One region of the Streptomyces sp. NPDC037013 genome, then DNA from elsewhere that is predicted to be linked to it. Evidence: riboswitches for the same ligand, from Rfam matches in the RefSeq annotation. Region 1 holds a riboswitch; each other region holds the start of a gene.

Region 1 (7,068 bases):
TGAGTTGGCGCGCTCGACGAACACTCTCGGGTGACGCACTCGCGTCCAGGATCGTGCCGTCCGCGGCCTCACCGGTGAGCCGGACCGAGCGCGGGCCGCGCGCGCCCGCGTAGACCGGAGGGGCTGCCGGGGGCGGCCAGTCGAGCTTCACACCGTCCAGCCGGACGTAACGCCCCTTCGCCGTCACCCGCTCACCCGCCAACAAGGCACGCATCGCGTGGAGATGTTCGCGCAGCAACGTCAGTGGTGATTCCACGCGGGCGCCCACCTGCCCCATCCAGTCCTGCACGCCGTGCCCGATGCCGAGCATCGCCCGGCCCGGGAACAGCCGGTGCAGCGTGGCGGCCTCCATCGTGGTGAGAGCCACGTTCCGCAGCGGCACCGGGAGCAGGCCGACGCCGACGCGCAGCCGCTCGGACCAGGCGAGAGCAGCGGCCGCGGCGGCGATACCGCTCTCCAGGAAGCAGTCCTCCCAGAGCCACAGCTCCGCGAGTCCCGCGGCTTCGGCCGTGCGCACCACGTCGCGCAGCCGCTCAGGGGGAAGTTGGGGGCGGAACACCACGCCAAGTGTCGTCATGCCGTCTTCCTACCGCGCCGTCCGTCCGCGATCAACAGCTTTCTCGTGTAAGGGTTGTGATGCACAAGGCCCTTACATGAGGCTGATCCGCATGATCCAGCCCACCGGACGACCCACCCTCCTCCGCACCGAAGTCCGCCAGGCCGTGGAGGCCGACCTCCCCGAACTCGTACGCCTGCGGGCACTGCTCTTCGAGACACTCGGCGGCGACTACTTCAACCCCGCGCCGGGCCAGGACGACTGGCGCCGGAACCTCACCTTGGTCCTGCGGGACCGGCTGACCGCCGACTCCGCACGCATCCTCGTCGTGGACGGCGAGGACGGCCTCGCCGCCTGCGGCATCGGCACCGTCGACCAGTGGTTCCCCGGCCCGCACAACCGCAACGGCCGCGTCGGCCATGTGATCGGCGTGGTCACCGACCCCGCGTACCGGCGGCGCGGCCACAGCCGCGCGATCATGCGGGCCCTACTCGACTGGTTCCACGAACGGGAGGCCTCCCGCGTGGACCTGTACGCGTCGTCCCAAGGTGAGCCGCTCTACCGGGACCTGGGCTTCGTCGACCACCCCGACCCGGCGCTGTACTGGAAGCCGTGAATCCGTGACACGACCCCGGTCTGCCAAATCCCCGCCTCCGGAATCCCCGCCTTCCGACGCAAACGCATGCCGGGCACCCCCTCTCGGCAGCATCATGGAAGGAGGCGAAACGGGGGTTGCGTCATGGCTGTTCGCTTCGGTCCGGCTTCCGCGCGGGTGCCGGTATGGGTCTTCGCCGTCGTCGGGTTCGTTCTCGTGCTGGGCCTGTTCTTCGGGATTCGAGGTGTCGGGTCCCTCGATGGCGGCGCGCGGGGCGGCGGAAGCGGCGGCGGTTCCCTGGAGAGCGGTACGAGCGCGGGGACGGACACCGGAGGCGTCGGCCCCGGGACCGCGCCCGGCACCACCACCACGACGGGCGGCACCACAGCCGGCACGTCGGGCGGAACGACGCACGGTACGACGGGCGGTACGGCAGGCGGTGAGTGGCAGACCGGTGGCAGCGACGGGGACCGGAACCGCGACCGCGACGGCACCCGGGCCGGCGGCGATGGCGGTGGCGGGGAGCACGGAGGCGGAGAGGTGCCCGCCTGGCTGCCATGGGGGCCCAAGTCACCCAACGTCGACGACCTGTTCGAGCCCGACAGTCTGTACGACCTGCTCCAGCGAGGCGAGTGCCGGGAGGCCTACAGCAGCGCGACCGCCGCCGACAAGGGGAATGGGAACTCGGCGAGTCCGGCCTCCTGGAAGGTCATCGAGGGCCTCGCCGGTATCTGCAAGGCCGCGCAGGGCGAGGCCGACGGACTCGCCATCGCGATCAAAGCGGAAGCGGGCCTGCGTGCGAGCGGTTACCGGCCCGCGAACGCCGAGTACCTGTGCAAGGACGGTGACGCGTACGCCGTCCTGCGACGCTTCGTCGCCTACTACCAGCGGCACCGCGACGAGCGAGTGGTGCTGCGCTCCGCACCGCCGGGCAGTGCGGCCTGCCCCAACAAGATCGCCGCCACGCGCCTCAGCGTCACTCCGGGCGACACGGCCGGCTTCCACGGCACGTGGCCCGACGCCCCGGCGACCGTGGAGCTGCGTGCGCCGGAACTGACCGCCCCGATCGTCCTGAAGCCCTTCGACGGCCTGGACAAAAGGGTGTTGTGCTGCAAGGACGGGACCGTCGCCGTCGACCTTCCGGGGCCGGACGGATTCGGCGGCCGACGCCCGACGGCGATCGACGTGACGCTCGTGACGAAGAGCGGCGTCAGGATCGCCGCGCGGGCCGCGTTCACCCTCGATTGGAGCGGTGTCCCACGGTCGCCGTCCGGCTCCGGTTCCGGCTCGCCCACGACCTCGTCCTCGTTCGCGTCCCCGACCGCCCGGCCCCACCGCTCCCCCGGTGCGACGACCGTACTCTTCCGATGAGCGAACCCCCGGCCCCTGAGCCTGGCCCTGAACCCGACCCCGACCCCGACCCGGAGCCCGCGTCCCCACCACCCCCGCCGGACCCACCGGACCCGCCGGACCCGTCACCCCCACCGTCTCCCCCCGACCCCGCCGAACCCCGGATCAGCTGGATGGAGGTCGTCGGAGCCATCGGATCCCTGGTCACCCTGCTGACCGCGGTGCTCTTCTACTTCGGCTGGGCGAGCACCGACGCGGAGACCAAGGCGCTCGGGCTGCGCGACACCGTATTCCACCTCTCCACCAGCGACTACCTGTTGCGCAGCGTCAGCGCCCTCTACCTTCCCGCCTGGCTCGCGGCGGGCGTCGCGCTCGGCGTGCTCGGGCTGCTGCGCCGGGCCGCGGGTGAACCGGAACGGCTCGCCCGTGCCGTTCGGGTCCTGCGCCACGCCTGGACGGTGCCCGTCGCCCTCACCCCGCTGTATCCGCTCAGCCCCTGGCTGTTCGACCTGGTGCTGCCGCTCTCCGCGATCGGCGGGTTCTCGCTCAGCGCGTACGCCCGTACCCGTGATCGCCGGGACCTGCGGCTCTGGGGGCTCACCCTCTTCATCTGCGTGCTCTCGCTGTTCTGGGCCGTGTCGTCGTACGCGGCCATCGCGGGCCGGGGCCGCGCGGAACTCACCGAGCGGACCCTGCGCGACGGCTTTCCCGCAGTGGTCGTCTTCAGCGAGAAGGACCTGATGATCCGGGGCGGCGGCAGTTGCTTCCGGCGCGTCACCGACAAGGGCAGCCAGTACGCGTACGAATACGCGGGCCTGCGCCTCTTCCACGTCTCCGGTGACCGCGTCTTCCTCGCCCCCCGCGACTGGTCCCCCACCGACGGCACCCTCTACGTCCTCAAGGAAGGGGCGGGGCAGCGCGTCGACCTGATCAGCGGCGCCGGGCGGCGGGCCCGGGAGTGCGGGGAGTAGCCGATTTCGCGGACGGCCCCGTAAGGTGATCGACGCAGCTGGTTCGCCCCGCCCGCCAGGCGGGAGCGTCGCAAGAGGGAACCCGGTGGAAATCCGGGACTGCCCCGCAGCGGTGAGCGGGAACGACCGCCGTCACACGCACTGGGACCGCACGACCGGTCCTGGGAAGCGACGGCCAGTAGGGGTCCTCCTTCACGAGGACGCGCCCGCGAGTCCGAAGACCTGCCCGCTGTCCGTGCGCGAACCACTCGTGCGCGGATATCCCGGTGACCTCGTGGGCGGGTCGGCGTGCATACCAGACGGGCGTCCGCGCCAACGCGCGATCCGGTCCCGTCAGGTGCGTCACCCTTCGCGCTCGCGTCCCGTCGCCGGGATCTCAGGGATTCATCTCGCGAAGGAGATCTCCGTGACCACCAAGCCCGCAGCCGCGGCAGCACGGGCCACCGTGTACGGCTACCCCCGCCAGGGCCGGAACCGCGAACTCAAGAAGGCGATCGAGGGTTACTGGAAGGGCCGTGTCACCGCGGACGCCCTCCGGGACGCCGCCGCCGAGCTCCGCCGTTCGAACTGGCGCGAACTGGCCGACGCCGGGATCGACGAGGTCCCGACCGGCGACTTCTCGTACTACGACCACGTCCTGGACACGACCGTCATGGTCGGCGCGGTTCCCGAACGCCACCGTCACGCCGTCGAAGCGGACCCGCTGGACGGCTACTTCGCGATGGCTCGCGGCACCCAGGACGTGGCGCCGCTGGAGATGACGAAGTGGTTCGACACCAACTACCACTACCTCGTGCCCGAGTTGGGTCCTGGCACCGTGTTCACGGCGGACTCCTCCAAGCAGGTCGCCGAGTTCGCGGAGGCCCACGCGCTGGGGCTGACCGCGCGGCCCGTCCTCGTCGGACCGGTCACCTACCTCCTGCTGGCCAAGCCCGCGCCCGGGGTGCCCGCCGACTTCGATCCGCTGACGCTCCTCGACCGGCTGCTCCCGGTCTACGCCGAAGTCCTCGCCGACCTGCACGCGGCCGGCGCCACATGGGTGCAGCTGGACGAGCCCGCCCTCGTCCAGGACCGGACTCCCGCCGAACTGAACGCCGTGGCCCGCGCCTACCGCGACCTGGGTGCCCTCACCGACCGGCCCAAGCTCCTGGTCGCCTCGTACTTCGACCGGCTCGGCGACGCCCTTCCCGTGCTCACCAAGGCGCCGGTCGACGGACTCGCCCTCGACTTCACGGGGCCGGCCGCCGCCAACCTCGACGCGCTCGCCGCCGTCGGCGGAGTGCCCGGGAAGCGGCTGGTCGCCGGTGTCGTCGACGGCCGCAACATCTGGGTCAACGACCTGGAGAAGTCCCTGGCCACGCTCGGCACCCTGCTCGGCCTGGCCGGCCGGGTCGACGTCGCCGCCTCCTGCTCCCTCCTGCACGTCCCCATCGACGCCGCCCTCGAACGGGACATCGAGCCGCAGATCCTGCGCTGGCTCGCCTTCGCCCGCCAGAAGACCGCGGAGATCGTCACCCTCGCCCAGGGCCTCGCGCGCGGCACCGACACGATCTCCGCCCGGCTCGCCGCGAACCGCGCCGACCTGGCGTCCCGCGCCAACTCCCCCATCACCCGCGACCCGGCGGTGCGCGCCCGCGCCGCGGCCGTCACGCGGGCCGACGTCCACCGCGCCCAGCCGTACGCCGAGCGGGCGGCTGCCCAACGCGCGGGCCTCGGCCTGCCGTTGCTGCCGACGACGACCATCGGCTCCTTCCCGCAGACCGGAGAAGTGCGGTCGGCCCGCGCCGACCTGAGGGCCGGACGGATCGACGAGGCGGGGTACGAGGAGCGCATCAGGGCCGAGATCCGGGAGGTCATCTCCTTCCAGGAGAAGGCGGGCATCGACGTCCTGGTGCACGGTGAACCCGAGCGGAACGACATGGTGCAGTACTTCGCCGAGCAGCTCACCGGCTACCTCGCCACGCAGCACGGCTGGGTCCAGTCGTACGGCACCCGCTACGTGCGGCCGCCGATCCTCGCCGGCGACATCGCGCGGCCGGAGCCGATGACGGTGCGCTGGACCACGTACGCGCAGTCCCTCACCGTCCGTCCCGTCAAGGGCATGCTGACCGGGCCGGTCACCATGCTCGCCTGGTCCTTCGTCCGCGACGACCAGCCGCTCGCCGACACCGCGCGGCAGGTCGCCCTCGCCCTGCGCGAGGAGGTCGTGGAGCTGGAGGCGGCCGGTACGTCGGTCATCCAGGTCGACGAGCCGGCGCTGCGCGAGACGCTGCCGCTGCGCGCCGCCGACCGTGCCGCCTACCTGGCGTGGGCCACGGAGGCGTTCCGCCTCACCACGAGCGGGGTGCGTCCGGACACGCAGATCCACACGCACATGTGCTACGCCGAGTTCGGCGACATCGTCCGGGCCATCGACGACCTCGACGCCGACGTCATCAGCCTGGAGGCGGCCCGCTCACACATGCAGGTCGCCCGCGAACTCGCCGCCCACGGCTATCCGCGCGAGGCCGGGCCCGGCGTGTACGACATCCACTCCCCGCGCGTGCCGAGCGTCGAGGAGGCGGCGGCCCTCCTGCGCACGGGGCTTGAAGCGATCCCCGCCGACCGGCTGTGGGTCAACCCGGACTGCGGCCTGAAGACGCGCGGCTGGCCGGAGACCCGCTCGTCCCTGGAGAACCTGGTCGCGGCGGCCAGGACAGTCCGCGAGGAGCTGTCCGCGTCCTGACGGCCCGCATGGTCCGCCCGGCGGGGGGCTTGCCTTCGCCCCCCGCCACACGTCCCTTTCCCTTCCCGCTCTCTTCCGGGTTGCACTGTGCAAAGATGCGTTCCGTCGATCGCAGAGTCCGCGCCACCTACAAGGCCCACCGCCATGAAGCAAGCCCCCTCGCTCCTCTTCGTCCTGTACGTGGCCTGCACGGTGTGCAAGACCCGTGTCGCGCACCTGGAATTCACCCCGCCCGGCACGGATCCCGTCAGCCAGCCGCGCTGGGACGCGGTGCGCCGAGCCGCCTACGCCTCGTCGAGGAGCCCCACCCTCTGGTGGTTCACCGTGGAGAGCGAGGACCACACGAACGGCGTGGGTGAGAACATCTCCGCCGAAGACGCCGAGCGTTACCGAAGAGCCTTCCGCTATCCCCGCACTTTCGCGCGCGTCCAGACGGCCGGCCTCAAGGGCGACGCCGGTTTCTGCGCCGAGTGCGACGTCCCCTACTGCGCCCGGCACTGGCAGCGCGGCGACGAGACGATGTGCCCGCTGGGCCACGCCCGTTGAGGACCCCGCCTCCCGGGGGCGCGGCGGGTGCCCCGGCGCCGGAGCGACGGCACGGTGATCACCGACCGGGGTGATCGCCCGCGGCACCGTCGATGAGTTCGCGGACGATGTCCATGTGCCCCGCGTGCCGGGCGGTTTCCTCGATCATGTGGATCAGCACCCAGCGCATGGAGACCGTCTTGCCGTCCCAGGACGTCCCCAGGGCGTCGAGGTCCAGCTCATCGATGACCGCGTCCGCGGCGGCTCTGGCCCGCGCGTAGAACTCGACGATCTGAGCGGTCGTCTCGCCGGGGGCCGCCGCCATGTCGTCGTCGGTGAGGGGGTC
Region 2 (7,068 bases), on a different contig from region 1:
GCGGACCTCAGCAGCTGGTTCTTCGCGTGGGACGACCGGCACGACCGGGACTCGGTGCACGGCAGGGCGGCACAGTGGCGGCGGCTCTGCACGGGCCTGCACGGCACTCTGCACGACCCGAGGCGGTACCGGCACCACCAGGACCCGTTGGTCGCGGGGTTCGCCGACTGTGTCCTGCGCCTGTACTCCTTCCTCGGTCCCAGCTGGAACGCCAGGTTCGCCCGGCACTTCCACCCGGTGATCGACGCGTACGACCAGGAGTTCAGGAACCGGCGCTGCGGCACGGTGCCGTCGGTCGAGGCCTACATCGAACTGCGCCGGCTCACGTTCGCGCACTGGGCGTGGATCGACCTCCTCGAACCCACGGCCCGCCGCGAGCTGCCGGCCTCCGTGCGCAGACACCCCGCATACCGGCGGGCGGCACTGGCGACCCAGGATTTCTCCGCCTGGTACAACGACCTGTGCTCCCTGCCGAAAGAACTCGCGGGAGACGAACTGCACAATCTCGGGATCAGTCTCATCCACCACGAGGGAATGACGCTCGAACAGGCGGTACGGGAAGTCCACAGGCGCGTCACCAAATGCGTCACGGAATTCCTCGAAGCCGAGCACGAAGTGCTTTTGTTCGCCGATGAATTGGCGGACGGAAGCGAGCAGGGAAGGGAGCTGTCGGAGGCGGTGAAATCATGCGTCTTCAACATGCGGAACTGGTTCTCTTCCGTGTACTGGTTCCATCACGAATCCGGTCGCTATCGGGTGGACAGCTGGGACGACAGGTCCATGCCCCCGTATGTGACAGAAGAAGCCATGGCGGAAAACGAACCGGCAGGTGACGAATGAGCGTCGAATCCGCGATACCCGCGCCGGCCACCTCGGGGCCGGACCCGCTGCGCACCCCGCCCCTCGTCCGGGGCGGTGTGCCGCTGCTCGGCCATGCCTGGAAGCTGGTGCGCGACCCACTCGGCTTCCTCGCCGCGCTGCGCGACCACGGGGACCTCGTACGGATCAGGCTGGGACCGAAAACGGCCTACGCGGTCTGCGCCCCCGAACTCGTCGGCGCTCTCCTGAAGAACCCCGGGTACATCGTCGGCGGGCCGCTCTGGGACACCCTGGAGGTCCTCCTCGGCAAGGGCGTGGCGACGAGCAACGGCAGGCGGCACCGGCGCCAGCGGCGCATGATGCAGCCCGCGTTCCGGCCGGAACGGATCGCCGACTACGCCAAGGTGATGGAGGAGGAGGCGCGCGCCACGGCGGCCCGGTGGGAGCCGGGCGCCACGGTCGACGTCAGCGCGGAGATGTTCCGCACCGCCGTGCGCATCGTCTCGCGCTCGCTCCTGGAGGTCGACTCGATCGGCGAGAAGGCCGACCTCATCGCCGACTCGCTGCACACCGTGTTCGAGGGGCTCTACCGCCGGATGATCCTCTCGGTCGGTCCGCTGTACCGCGTGCCGACCCCCGCCAACCGGCGCTTCGAGCGCGCCCTCGCCGACCTGCACACGCTCGTCGACGAGATCATCGCGGAACGCCGCGCGGCCGGGCCCGGTGGTCCGGACGACCTGCTCGCCGAATTGCTGCGGGCCAGGGACGAAACCGGCGAGCCCATAGCCGACCAGGAGATCCACGACAACGTCGTTTCCCTCGTCGTGGCGGGCGCGGAGAATGTGGCGTCGACGCTGGCGTGGACGTTCCATCTGCTCACCGAACACCCGGATCAGGAAAGGCGGTTGGTTGAAGAGGTAAATTCCGTGGCCCCGGATCGGGCGATCACATTCGCCGATCTGAAGGACCTGCCGCACACCCGCAATGTCGTCACCGAGGCGATGCGTATACGACCGGCGGCCTGGATATTCACCCGCCGGTCGGTGGCCGAAACCGAACTGGGCGGCTATTCGATTCCGGCGGACGCGGACATCGTCTACAGCGTCTACGCGATGCAGCGCGACCCGCGTTCCTTCGAGCGGAACCTCGAGTTCGACCCGGACCGCTGGAATCCGGAACGCGCCGCGGACGTACCGGAGTTCGCGATGATGCCGTTCGGCGTCGGCAACCGTAAGTGCCCCGGCGACCACTTCAGCCTGGCCGAACTCGCCCTGATCCTGGCGACGGTGACCCCGAAGTGGCGGCTGGAGCCGGTCGCGGAGACCGACACCGGAACCCGCGTCGGCATCACCCTGCACCCCCGGCGGCTCGTCCTGCGGGCCCGGCCGCGCTGAGCGGAGAGCTGTGCCCACCCCGCCGGCGCGCGGACGGGGCGGGCACATCCCGGACACCCCGGCCAGGGGCGCGCCAGGCTAGAACTCGTCGTCGAAGGAGACCGACCCCTCGACCGCCACCTGGTACGCGGAAGGCCGCCGCTCGAAGAAGTTGGTCAGCTCCTGGACGCCCTGCAGCTCCATGAAGGAGAAGGGGTTCTCCGAGCCGTAGACCGGCGCGAAGCCGAGGCGCTGCAGGCGCTGGTCGGCGACGCACTGCAGGTAGTCGCGCATCGAGTCGGTGTTCATGCCCGGCAGGCCGTCGCCACACAGATCGCGGGCGAACTGCAGCTCGGCCTCGACGGCCTCCTTGAGCATGTCCGTGACCTGCTGCTGCAAGGCGTCGTCGAACAGGTCCGGCTCCTCCTTGCGGACGGTGTCGACCACGTCGAAGGCGAAGCTCATGTGCATCGTCTCGTCGCGGAACACCCAGTTGGTGCCGGTCGCAAGGCCGTGCAGGAGGCCGCGGCTGCGGAACCAGTAGACGTAGGCGAAGGCACCGTAGAAGAAGAGCCCCTCGATGCAGGCGGCGAAGCAGATCAGGTTCAGCAGGAAGCGGCGGCGGTCGGAGCGCGTCTCCAGACGGTCCAGCTTCTCGACCGAGTCCATCCACTTGAAGCAGAACTGGGCCTTCTCGCGGATGGAGGGGATCTCCTCGACCGCGTCGAAGGCGGCCGCCCGGTCCTGTGGATCGGGCAGGTAGGTGTCGAGCAGCGTCAGATAGAACTGGACGTGCACGGCCTCCTCGAAGAGCTGCCGGCTCAGATACAGCCGCGCCTCGGGGGAGTTGATGTGCTTGTAGAGCGTCAGCACGAGGTTGTTGGAGACGATCGAGTCACCGGTCGCGAAGAACGCGACGAGGCGGCCGATCAGGTGCTGCTCCTCGGGCGTCAGCTTCGCCAGGTCGGCGACGTCCGAGTGGAGGTCGACCTCCTCGACGGTCCAGGTGTTCTTGATCGCGTCCCGGTAGCGCTCGTAGAAGTCCGGGTAGCGCATGGGGCGCAGGGTCAGCTCGAAGCCCGGGTCGAGGAGGTTCTTCGCGCTGTTCGTGGTGGTGCTCATTACTGGCAGGCCTCGCAGGACTCGGGGTTTTCCAGGGAGCAGGCGACGGCTTCTTCGGCCGTGGCCTGGGCGGGGACGGGGACGGTCTCGGGCGCGGGTGCGGCGGTCGCGGTGTTCGAGCCGCCGGCCGCGCGGGCGATGCGCGTCGCGGGGCGCGAGCGCAGGTAGTACGTGGTCTTCAGGCCCTGCTGCCAGGCGTACGCGTACATCGAGGAGAGCTTGCCGATGGTCGGTGTCTCCAGGAAGAGGTTGAGCGACTGCGCCTGGTCGAGGAACGGGGTGCGGGCGGCGGCCATGTCGATCAGGCCGCGCTGCGGGAGCTCCCACGCGGTGCGGTACAGCGCGCGGACGTCCTCGGGGATCCAATCGAGGCCCTGGACCGAGCCGTTGGCCTCGCGCAGTGCCTCGCGGGTCTGCGCGTCCCACATGCCGAGCCGCTTCAACTCCTCCACCAGGTAGGCGTTGACCTGGAGGAACTCACCGGACAGCGTCTCGCGCTTGAAGAGGTTGGAGACCTGCGGCTCGATGCACTCGTAGACGCCCGCGATGGACGCGATGGTCGCGGTCGGCGCGATGGCGAGCAGCAGCGAGTTGCGCATCCCGGTGGTGGCGATACGTTCCCGCAGCGCCGCCCACCGCTCGGGCCACGTCAATTGCACGCCGTAGTGGTCGGGGTGCAGCACCCCGCGCGCGGTGCGGGTCTTCTCCCAGGCGGGCAGGGGGCCGTTGCGCTCGGCGAGGTCGGCGGAGGCCTCGTACGCGGCGAGCATGATCCGCTCGGCGATCCGGGTGGAGAGCGCGCGCGCCTCAGGGGCGTCGAAGGGCAGCTTCAGCTGGAAGAAGACGTCCTGCAGCCCCATCGCGCCGAGCCCCACCGGGCGCCACTTGGCGTTGGAGCGCCCGGCCTGCTCGGTCGGGTAGAAGTTGATGTCGACGACGCGGTCGAGGAAGGTCACCGCGGTGCGGACGGCCTCGTCGAGCCGCTCCCAGTCGATGTCCCCGTCCCGCACGAAGGCGCCGAGGTTGACCGAGCCGAGGTTGCAGACCGCGGTCTCGCCGTCGTCCGTGACCTCCAGGATCTCCGTGCACAGGTTCGACGAGTGCACGGTGTGGCCGGGCTCGGCGGTCTGGTTGGCGGTGCGGTTGGCGGCGTCCTTGAAGGTCATCCAGCCGTTGCCGGTCTGCGCGAGGGTGCGCATCATGCGGCCGTACAGCTCGCGGGCCGGCAGGGTCTTCTTGGCGAGCCCCGCGGCCTCCGCCGCCCGGTAGGCGGCGTCGAACTCCTCGCCCCACAGGTCGACCAGGTCGGGCACGTCCGAGGGCGAGAAGAGCGACCACTCCTGGTCGGCGGCGACCCGGCGCATGAACTCGTCCGGGATCCAGTGCGCGAGGTTGAGGTTGTGGGTGCGGCGCGCGTCCTCACCGGTGTTGTCGCGCAGCTCCAGGAACTCCTCGATGTCGAAGTGCCAGGTCTCCAGGTAGACCGCGGCCGCGCCCTTGCGGCGCCCGCCCTGGTTGACCGCGGCGACCGAGGCGTCCAGCGTCTTCAGGAACGGCACGATGCCGTTGGAGTGCCCGTTGGTGCCGCGGATCAGCGAGCCCCGGGAGCGGATGCGCGAGTACGAGAGTCCGATGCCGCCCGCGTGCTTGGAGAGCCGCGCCACCTGGTGGTAGCGGTCGTAGATCGAGTCCAGCTCGTCCAGCGGGGAGTCGAGGAGGTAGCAGGACGACATCTGGGGGTGGCGGGTGCCGGAGTTGAAGAGCGTCGGCGAGGACGGCAGGTAGTCCAGGCGGCTCATCAGGCCGTACAGCGCGGCGACTTCGTCGAGCGCGCGGGTGCTGTCGTCCTCGGCCAGGCCGCTCGCGACGCGCAGCATGAAGTGCTGCGGGGTCTCGATGACCTGGCGGGTGATGGGGTGACGCAGCAGATAGCGGCTGTGCAGCGTGCGCAGGCCGAAGTAGCCGAAGCGGAAGTCGGCGCCGTCGGCGAGCGCGGTCTCCACGAGCGCGTCGAGCCGGGCCGCGTGCGAGGTCACGAAGGCGGCGGTGCGGTCGGCGATCAGGCCCTCGCGCCGGCCGACCGCGATCGACTCGGTGAAGGAACGCACGCCCTGGGTGGCGGCCTCGGCGGCGATGGAGAGGGAGAGCAGCCGGGCGGCGAGCTTGGAGTAGGCCGGGTCCTCGGAGATGAGCCCCGCGGCCGCCTCCGTCGCGAGCGTCCGCAGCTCCGCCTCGTCGGCCCGCGCCGACCGGCCCCGCAGCGCGGCGGCGGCGACCCGCCCGGGGTCGGCGTCGGGGAGGTCGGCGGTGAGGTCGGTCAGGGTGCGCAGCAGCGCGGTCCCCGGCGCGTCGGCGCCCTCGGCGGTCGTCGGTGACGGCGCTGACGCAGGTTCGGCAGGCGCGATGGTCACGTGGAGCTCTCCCTCGCTCGGCTCTGGGCCTGGGGGAGGGGTCGGCACACACGGGCGCACCCGGGCAGGGCGGCGTACCGCGTCCACCGGCCCATTCCACGAGGCCCGGACGGTCGGCACCCGGGCCGGACGGCACGGGTGCGCTGCCGGCAGGTCTTCGGACTCCGCGTACGACAAATGCGTACACGTCCACCGTTGCGGGACAGTTCCGGACTTGCACCGGATTCCCCTGCGGCGACAGCGAGCACGAGCATACATCTTGTGTCGCGCTTCGGGAGCAGGCCCACATCTTGTGTCGGGTCAGGGAGGTGGGGTCTAGAGCGTCAAGGCGTAGGTGCGCAGCGGCAGGTCGGGGAGGGGGCACCAGTCGCGCTCCGGGGTCCGCAGGAAGCCGAGGCGTTCGTAGAGCCGGTGGGCGGTGCGCATGGAGGGCGAGGAGGAGAGCACGAGCCGGCTCCGGCCCGCGTTCCTGGACCGCTGGACGCACGAGCGCACCAGGAGCTCGCCGACGCCCCGGCCGCGCGCCGCGTGCGCGACCGCCAGCATGCGGATCTCGGTCTCGCCGTCCCGCGCGATGTCCGCCAGGGGCCCGCCGTCCGGCACGAAGGTCACGCCGCCGAGCAGCTCCCCGGCCATGTCGTCCGCAACGGCGACCAGGATCTCGGCGTGCGCCGCGCGTCCGGCCACGTCCCGCAGCACGGGCAGGTAGGGGTCCTCGGTCCCGAAGTCCAGGTGTCCGTCGTCGAGATAGGCCTGCGCGGTGAGGTCGCCCACGGCCCCGTACTCCTCGGGCCTCGCCCGCCTGATCGTGATGTCCATGCGCCGCAGTGTGCAACAGGAGACGACGAAGGGCCGCCGGTTTTCCGGCGGCCCTTGTCGGATGCGGTGCGGTTGTGGGGGCGGGTCAGTGCCCGGAGCCCGCGGTGGCCTTCGGCAGCTCCTGTACGACACCGGGGTCGCCGGCGTCCGCCGTGTAGTCCTCCGGGGACGTCTCGTCGACGCCCTCGGGGGCCTTCAGCGCCTTCAGGACGAAGGTGAGGACCACGGTCACGAGCACGTTCAGGATGAACGCGGTCAGGCCGATGTAGCCGATCTCGCCGATGCCGGGGATCTCGTCCGACGAGCCGCCGAAGTGCTTCTGGGTCGGCGAGGCGACGCCGTACGCGGCGACCGTCCCGTAGACCATGCCGACCGCCCAGCCGGCCAGCAGCGCCCAGCGGTGGAACCACCGGGTGAACAGGCCGCCGACCAGCGCGGGCATGGTCTGCAGGATCCAGATGCCGCCGAGCAGCTGGAAGTTGATCGCGACGGTCTTGTCCATGGTGAGGACGAAGGCGAGGGCG
Region 3 (7,068 bases), on a different contig from region 1:
CCGGGCCCCGGAGGAAGCGGCGGGCCGGGCCACCGGAACCGCGGGATCCGCCGTGGTGTTCGCCGGTCTCACCGTCGTCGTCGCCCTCTCGGGCCTCGCGATCGTCAACATCCCGATCCTCACCAAGATGGGTCTGGCCGCGGCCGGCACCGTCGTGATCGCCGTCCTCATCGCGCTCACCATGATCCCCGCGCTGCTCGGCTTCGCGGGCCGCAAGGTGCTGCGTCGCAAGGACCGCAAGAAGCCCGCGGGTTCGCTCATCGACCCGCACGCCAAGCCGAAGCTCGGCACCCGCTGGGCGCGGTTCGTGCTGCGCCACCCGCTCTCCGTGCTCCTGGTCGCCGTCCTCGGCCTCGGCGCCGTGGCCGTACCGGCCGCCAGCCTGGAGCTCGGCCTGCCCGACGAGGGCACCTCGGCGCCCGACAGCACGCAGCGCAAGGCGTACGACATGCTGTCCGAGTCCTTCGGCGCCGGCTTCAACGGCCCGCTGATGGTCACGGTCAGCAAGGACTCCGACGTGGCGGCCGCCGCCAAGACCGTCGGGGACTCGATCGCCAAGATCGACGGCGTTGCCGCGGTCACCCCCGCGCAGGCCAACAAGGCCGGCGACACCGCCATCATGAACGTCGTACCGAAGACAGGGCCGAGCGACCACAAGACCGAGGAACTGGTCAAGTCGCTCCGCTCGACCGCCGACGGCATCGGCGCGGACACCGGCTCCGAGGTCCTCGTCACCGGCCAGACCGCGATGACCATCGACTTCTCGCAGACCCTGGACGACGCGCTCCTGCCCTACCTCGGACTCGTCGTCGGCCTGGCCTTCCTGCTCCTGATGCTGGTCTTCCGCTCGATCCTGGTCCCGCTCAAGGCGGCGCTCGGCTTCCTGCTCTCGGTGGCCGCCGCGCTCGGCGCCGTGGTCGCGGTCTTCCAGTGGGGCTGGCTCGCGGACATCGTGGGCGTCGACCAGCCCGGCCCGATCATGAGCATGATGCCGATCTTCATGATCGGCGTGGTCTTCGGCCTGGCGATGGACTACGAGGTCTTCCTCGTGACCCGGATGCGCGAGGCGTACGTCCACGGATCGCGTCCCGGCGAGTCGGTCGTCACCGGCTTCACCCACGGCGGACGGGTCGTGGCCGCGGCCGCGATCATCATGATCAGCGTCTTCTCCGGCTTCATCATGGAGAACGACGACATGATCAAGATGATGGGCTTCGGTCTCGCCATCGCCGTCCTCTTCGACGCCTTCGTCGTCCGCATGGCGATCGTGCCCGCCGTCCTCGCCCTGCTCGGCAAGTCCGCCTGGTGGCTGCCGCGCTGGCTCGACAAGGTGCTGCCGAACGTGGACGTGGAGGGCGAGAAGCTGCACAGGAACCTCGGCGACACGGGTTCGCCCGACGCCGAGCCGGACCGGGAGCTCGCCCCCGCGGGCCGGTAGGACCCCTGCTCCACCACGGGCGGGCCGGTCGGGACACCCCTCAGGGGAGCGTCCCGGCCGGCCCGCCCGGTTTTTTGTCAGCGGCTGTCCGCGTAGACCATCCAGACCTGACCCGGGTCGAAGGGCATCGGCTCGCCGCCGGGCCGCGTGAAGGTGGTGCCCCCGGCGGCCGTGGACCGCTTCCAGCGCACGGGGTAGCTCTTGCCGTCGCGCAGCACCTGCGCCGTGCCGCTGCCGACCGTCTCGATGTACGGCGTCACCGCGCCGTTGACGTCCTTGAAGCGGGAGGGGCGCATGGACACGTACTGGATCACCACGGTAGGAGCGCCGAGCCGCGACCCCGAGGTGCCGCGGGCCGGTACCCCGTCGAAGGAGGCGAGCCAGCGGCGTTCCCCGGGCGACCAGGTGAAGGTGTGGCCGGCGGAGGCGTACCGGACCGTCGTGGCCCTGGTGGGGGTGCCGCCCTCCGGCGCCGGGCCGAAACGGAAGCCGATGTCGGTCGGGTGGTCGGCCTGCGGCGCCGAGCGCAGCAGTGCCTGCGGCCGGACGAAGAGGTTGTGCGGCGCGGGCCGGCCGCTTTCGCGGAAGTAGGCCCCCGGGACGCGGGCGTGCGGGCGGGCGTAGAGCGAGGAATCCCTGAGCGTCTTCTGCAGAGCGCTGCGCACCCCGGAGTAGGCGAGGACGGGCCGGCCGAACTGGCGCAGGAGTTCGACGTCGGACTCCCGCGCGCTGCGCACCGGACCGATCGCCTGGGGCAGCCGGCCGGAATAGACGCCCATCAGGCGGCTCATCCCGCCCTCGACCTTCTCCACGTAGACGATGTCCGCCTGATCGAGGCCGGTGTGCGGCCGGGCCGCGCGCGCGTTGTCGAACTTCACGGCGAGGACCGGACCCTGAGGCGCCACCAGCCCGGTGAAGGGCGAGGGGGTCCGAGGCGCGCGCGTGTCCTCGTGGGCGGGGCCGCTCGCGTACGAGGGGGCGCCGACGACGAGCGTCGCCGTGGCGACCAGCGCGAGCAGCTTCCCTCCGAGGCGGGTGCGGCTGGTGACCCTGAGTCTTCCTGCTGCCGTCGAGGCATGCACCGAGGCGTCTCCCTTCGTGACGGAACCGGTCGTGGCCTGAGGCCTCCGCGGGTCTTCGCGGTGCCAGTCGTGTCGGGCCCGCTCCGTCTGCCGTGGCCGCACCGTGGCTGGCGCAGTCCTACCTCCGGCCGCCGCGGGCCCAACCGCCGCTGCGGCCATCCACCGTCGTCCCGTCACTCTTTCCGGGGGCCTTCCGCGTGGCTCCGCCCGGCCGTCGGCGAGAATCATGTGCATGGCAACGCTGAGCGAGATCCTCCCCGCGGAAGCCGTGCTCCTCGACGCCCCGGCGGCCGACTGGCGCGCGGCCGTGCGGCACGCCGGTGACCTGATGGTCGCGACGGGCGCCGCCACCGACACGTACACGACGGAAATGATCGGCAACATCCGGGACAACGGGCCCTACGTCGTCATCGCCCCCGGACTCGCCCTCGCCCACGCCAGACCCTCGCCCGCCGTCCTGCGCACCGGCATGTCCTGGGTGCGCCTCGCGGACCCGGTGGAGTTCGGGCACGACACCAACGACCCCGTCGACCTGGTCGTCGGCCTCGCCGCCCAGGACGCCGCCGAGCACACCGCGGCGATGGGCGCCCTCGCCCGGCTGCTCGCCGACCCGGACACGGCGTGCGCCCTGCGCGAGGCGGCGACCCCGCGCGCCGTGCACGCGCTCCTCACCGGCGGGGGAGTGCGGCCGGACACGCGCCACGAGCCGGCGAGCGGCGGCGACCCGCACAGGATTCTGACCGTCTGCGGCAACGGCGTCGGCACGAGCATCTTCCTCAAGCAGACCGTCGAAGGCGTCCTGGACCACTGGGGATGGAGCCGGTACGTCACCGTCGAGGCGACCGACACCATCTCCGCCAAGGGCCGGGCCAAGGAGGCGGTCGCCATCCTCACCTCGCGGGAGATCGCCGCGACCCTCGGTGACGTGGGCATCCCGGTGAAGATCATCGAAGACTTCACCAGCGCGGCCGAGGCCGACCGCGTGCTCCGGGACACCTACGACGTCTGACGGCCCGCCCCCGGGCAAGGAGAACCCACCATGGACGTGCTCGTGTCGATCGCCGAGTTCCTCGTCGACGAGATCCTCAGCCAACCCGCCTACCTCATCGGCCTCATCACGGCCGTGGGCCTGATCGCCCTGAGGAAGACCACCGGGCAAATCGTCGGGGGAGCCATCAAGGCGACCCTCGGCTTCCTGCTGATCGGCGCGGGCGCCACCCTCGTCGTCGGCGCCCTCGCCCCGCTCGGCGAGATGATCCAGGGCTCCACCGGGGCACACGGCGTGATCCCCACCAACGAGGCGATCGTCGGCATCGCGCAGAAGGAGTACGGATCGCGCGTCGCGTGGCTGATGATCCTCGGCTTCGCCGTCAGCCTGGCCCTCGCCCGCTTCACCCCGCTGCGCTACGTCTTCCTGACCGGCCACCACATCCTGTTCATGGCGACGCTGCTGACGATGGTCCCGGCCGTCGCGGGCCGGCCGTCGTGGGCCGTGGTCCTCGTCGGTGGCGTCCTGCTCGGCATCCTGCTGGTGGCCCTGCCCGCCTTCGCGCACCCCTGGACCAAGCGCGTCACCGGCGACGACAACGTGGCGATCGGCCACTTCGGGACGGCCGGTTACATCGCGGCCGGCGCGACCGGGCAACTGGTGGGCCGCCGCAGCCGCAGCACCGAGGAGATGAACCTCCCCGAAGGCCTGCGTTTCCTGCGCGACTCGATGGTGGCGACCGCCCTGTCGATGGTCCTGATCTACCTGATCATGTCGCTGGTCTTCCTCGGCAAGGCGGGCAAGGAGGCGGCGTTCAAGGCCTTCGGCGAGGACGGCGCGCCGGGCGCGAGCGGCGTCGGCGACTACGTCATGCAGTCGGTCATGCAGGGCCTGCAGTTCGGCATCGCCGTCGCCGTGATCCTCTTCGGCGTCCGCACGATCCTCGGCGAACTCGTCCCGGCCTTCCAGGGCATCGCCCGGAAACTGGTGCCCGGCGCGGTGCCCTCCCTCGACGCGCCCATTGTCTTCCCCTATGCACAGAACGCCGTCCTGGTCGGCTTCGTCTCCAGCTTCGCCGGCGGCCTCGCAGGGCTCGGCCTGCTCGCCTGGATCTTCCATCCGGCCTTCGGGCTCGCCCTCGTCCTGCCCGGCCTCGTCCCGCACTTCTTCACCGGTGGTGCGGCGGGCGTCTACGGCAACGCGACCGGCGGCCGGCGCGGCGCCGCCGCGGGCGCCTTCGTCAACGGCCTCCTCATCACCTTCCTGCCCGCCCTGCTCCTGAAGGTCCTCGGCGCCTTCGGCAAGGAGAACACCACCTTCGGCGACGCCGATTTCGGCTGGTTCGGCACCCTCATCGGCCATGCGGCCAAGACGGGCGAAACCACTGGAATCCTCCTGATGCTGCTGATCGGCGCCGCCCTCCTGCTCGGCGCCGTGGTCTTCCAGAAGCGGGTCGTGGAGACCGGCTGGGACCCCGGAGCCCATCGCGACGCCCTGCTCCCCGCCGAGGGTGCCCACACTCCGCCGACAGCCCCCGGTTCCGCCGGACGACCGGTCGCGTATGCGAAGATCCGGCCACCGCGCGGCGCGCCCAAGCCGCCCCCGCCGCCGCCCCGGTGACCCCACCAGCCACACATAGCCCCTGAACAGGGGCGTACGCGGTGGTACGCGCGCACACGTACGACACCACCGCACCCCGCGCACAAGTTGTCAGCGGATCAGTTGCGCACTAATGTCGCCACGCCTTGGTGCACGGGAAATCCGGTGTGATGCCGGTGCGGCCCTCGCCACTGTGATCGGGAAGTCCGGCTCCAGCCCTCGCGGCAGCCACTGGGTGCACACGCACCCGGGAAGGCGGAGTCCGGTCGGTACGACCCGTCAGCCAGGAGACCGGCCAAGGCGCGTTGTCCATCCACGAGGTGCTGGAGAGGGTCTGCCGAGCCATGCACATAGCCGAGGGTTTCCTCCCACCGGCGCACGCGATCGCCTGGGGCGTAGCGTCCGCGCCGTTCGTCGTCCACGGAGTCCGCTCCCTGACCCGTGAAGTCAAGGAACACCCGGAGAGCACCCTGCTCCTCGGCGCCTCCGGGGCCTTCACATTCGTCCTTTCCGCCCTGAAGATCCCGTCCGTGACGGGCAGTTGCTCGCACCCGACGGGCACCGGCCTCGGAGCGATCCTGTTCCGGCCGCCGATCATGACGGTGCTCGGCACCATCACCCTGCTCTTCCAGGCGCTGCTGCTCGCCCACGGCGGACTCACCACCCTGGGCGCCAACGTCTTCTCGATGGCGATCGTCGGACCCTGGGCCGGATACGCGGTCTACCGGCTCCTCAAGCGGTTCGACGTGCCGCTCATGGCCGCCGTCTTCTTCGGGGCCTTCGTCGCCGACCTGTCCACGTACTGCGTCACCAGCGTCCAGCTGGCGCTGGCCTTCCCCGACCCGAGCAGCGGTTTCCTCGGCGCGCTGGGGAAGTTCGGCGGCATCTTCGCCGTCACGCAGGTCCCGCTCGCGGTCAGCGAGGGGCTCCTCACCGTCCTGGTGATGCGGCTGCTCGTGCAGTCCAGCAAGGGTGAGCTCACCCGGCTCGGCGTGCTCCTGCAGAGCAAGCAGGCCGGGACGACGACCAAGACGGAGACGGGGGCCAGCGCCTGATGAGCCGGAACGCGAAGATCAACACCCTGCTGCTCGTCATCGTCGCCGCGCTCGCGGTGCTGCCCCTCGCCCTGGGGCTCGGAGACGACAAGAAGGAGCCGTTCACCGGCTCCGACGCACAGGCCGAGACGGCGATCACCGAGAACGAACCGGACTACAAGCCCTGGTTCTCGCCGCTGTACGAACCCCCTTCGGGGGAGATCGAATCGGCCCTCTTCGCCCTGCAGGCGGCCCTCGGCGCGGGCGTGCTCGCGTACTACTTCGGGCTGCGCAAGGGCCGCCGCCAGGGCGCGGAGCAGGCGCGCGCCGAGGACGCGGGCACGGCACAGGCGACGGCCGAACGCACCGACGGTGCCGTCGAGCGGACGGTCGCCACGCCGGCCGGCGCCGAGGGCGGCCGGCCCGAGACCGAGCAGGTCTGAGGCGGCGTGCTGCCCATCGACGCGGCGGCGCACAGCAGTCGCTGGCGCCGCCGTCACCCCGTGGACAAAGCCGTGCTCGGACTCGGCCTCACGGTCCTCGCCATCTCCCTGCCGCCCTGGCCGGGCGCCGCGCTGGTCATGCTCGCCGCGCTCGTCCTGCTCCTTGGGCCGGCGGGCGTGCCGCCCCGCAAACTGTGGCGCGCCTACCGCGTGCCGCTCGGCTTCTGCGTGACCGGCGCCCTCACCCTGCTCGTCCAACTCGGCGGCCCCGACGGGTTCGTGACGCTCGCCGACGGCGGACCGGCACGCGCCGGAGGCCTGCTCCTTCGGACCTCCGCGGCCTCACTCGGCGTGCTCCTCTTCGCCTTCACCACGCCGATGTCGGACCTGCTGCCCCGCCTGGTGAAAGCGGGCGTGCCCGCGCCGGTCGTGGACGTGGCGCTCGTCACGTACCGGATGAGCTTCCTGCTCCTGGACTCCATGA

Evidence for each region. Region 1 has a riboswitch for cobalamin ahead of metE (5-methyltetrahydropteroyltriglutamate--homocysteine S-methyltransferase). Riboswitches for the same ligand answer to the same signal wherever they lie in the genome.
Region 2: it holds a riboswitch for cobalamin, as region 1 does, so the genes downstream of both, ACZ7DY_RS08840 (ribonucleoside-diphosphate reductase subunit alpha) here and metE (5-methyltetrahydropteroyltriglutamate--homocysteine S-methyltransferase) in region 1, are expected to answer to the same signal.
Region 3: it holds a riboswitch for cobalamin, as region 1 does, so the genes downstream of both, ACZ7DY_RS18540 (energy-coupling factor ABC transporter permease) here and metE (5-methyltetrahydropteroyltriglutamate--homocysteine S-methyltransferase) in region 1, are expected to answer to the same signal.

Annotation. Positions count from the first base shown of each region.
Region 1 is NZ_JBVJRV010000001.1:930,715-937,782, reverse strand. Features, by position in the region: gene ACZ7DY_RS04000 (LLM class flavin-dependent oxidoreductase) at 1-577, opposite strand, end outside; gene ACZ7DY_RS03995 (GNAT family N-acetyltransferase) at 669-1,172, shown strand; gene ACZ7DY_RS03990 (hypothetical protein) at 1,296-2,522, shown strand; gene ACZ7DY_RS03985 (hypothetical protein) at 2,675-3,472, shown strand; cobalamin riboswitch at 3,495-3,716, shown strand; gene metE (5-methyltetrahydropteroyltriglutamate--homocysteine S-methyltransferase) at 3,879-6,197, shown strand; gene ACZ7DY_RS03975 (hypothetical protein) at 6,342-6,743, shown strand; gene ACZ7DY_RS03970 (DinB family protein) at 6,802-7,068, opposite strand, start outside.
Region 2 is NZ_JBVJRV010000002.1:836,289-843,356, forward strand. Features, by position in the region: gene cyc1 (epi-isozizaene synthase) at 1-840, shown strand, start outside; gene ACZ7DY_RS08830 (bifunctional albaflavenone monooxygenase/terpene synthase) at 837-2,213, shown strand; gene ACZ7DY_RS08835 (ribonucleotide-diphosphate reductase subunit beta) at 2,292-3,314, opposite strand; gene ACZ7DY_RS08840 (ribonucleoside-diphosphate reductase subunit alpha) at 3,314-5,725, opposite strand; cobalamin riboswitch at 5,857-5,979, opposite strand; gene ACZ7DY_RS08845 (GNAT family N-acetyltransferase) at 6,041-6,544, opposite strand; gene mctP (monocarboxylate uptake permease MctP) at 6,630-7,068, opposite strand, start outside.
Region 3 is NZ_JBVJRV010000004.1:876,123-883,190, forward strand. Features, by position in the region: gene ACZ7DY_RS18520 (MMPL family transporter) at 1-1,438, shown strand, start outside; gene ACZ7DY_RS18525 (DUF3048 domain-containing protein) at 1,516-2,520, opposite strand; gene ACZ7DY_RS18530 (PTS sugar transporter subunit IIAB) at 2,753-3,529, shown strand; gene ACZ7DY_RS18535 (PTS ascorbate transporter subunit IIC) at 3,560-5,128, shown strand; cobalamin riboswitch at 5,238-5,421, shown strand; gene ACZ7DY_RS18540 (energy-coupling factor ABC transporter permease) at 5,452-6,162, shown strand; gene ACZ7DY_RS18545 (energy-coupling factor ABC transporter substrate-binding protein) at 6,162-6,584, shown strand; gene cbiQ (cobalt ECF transporter T component CbiQ) at 6,591-7,068, shown strand, end outside.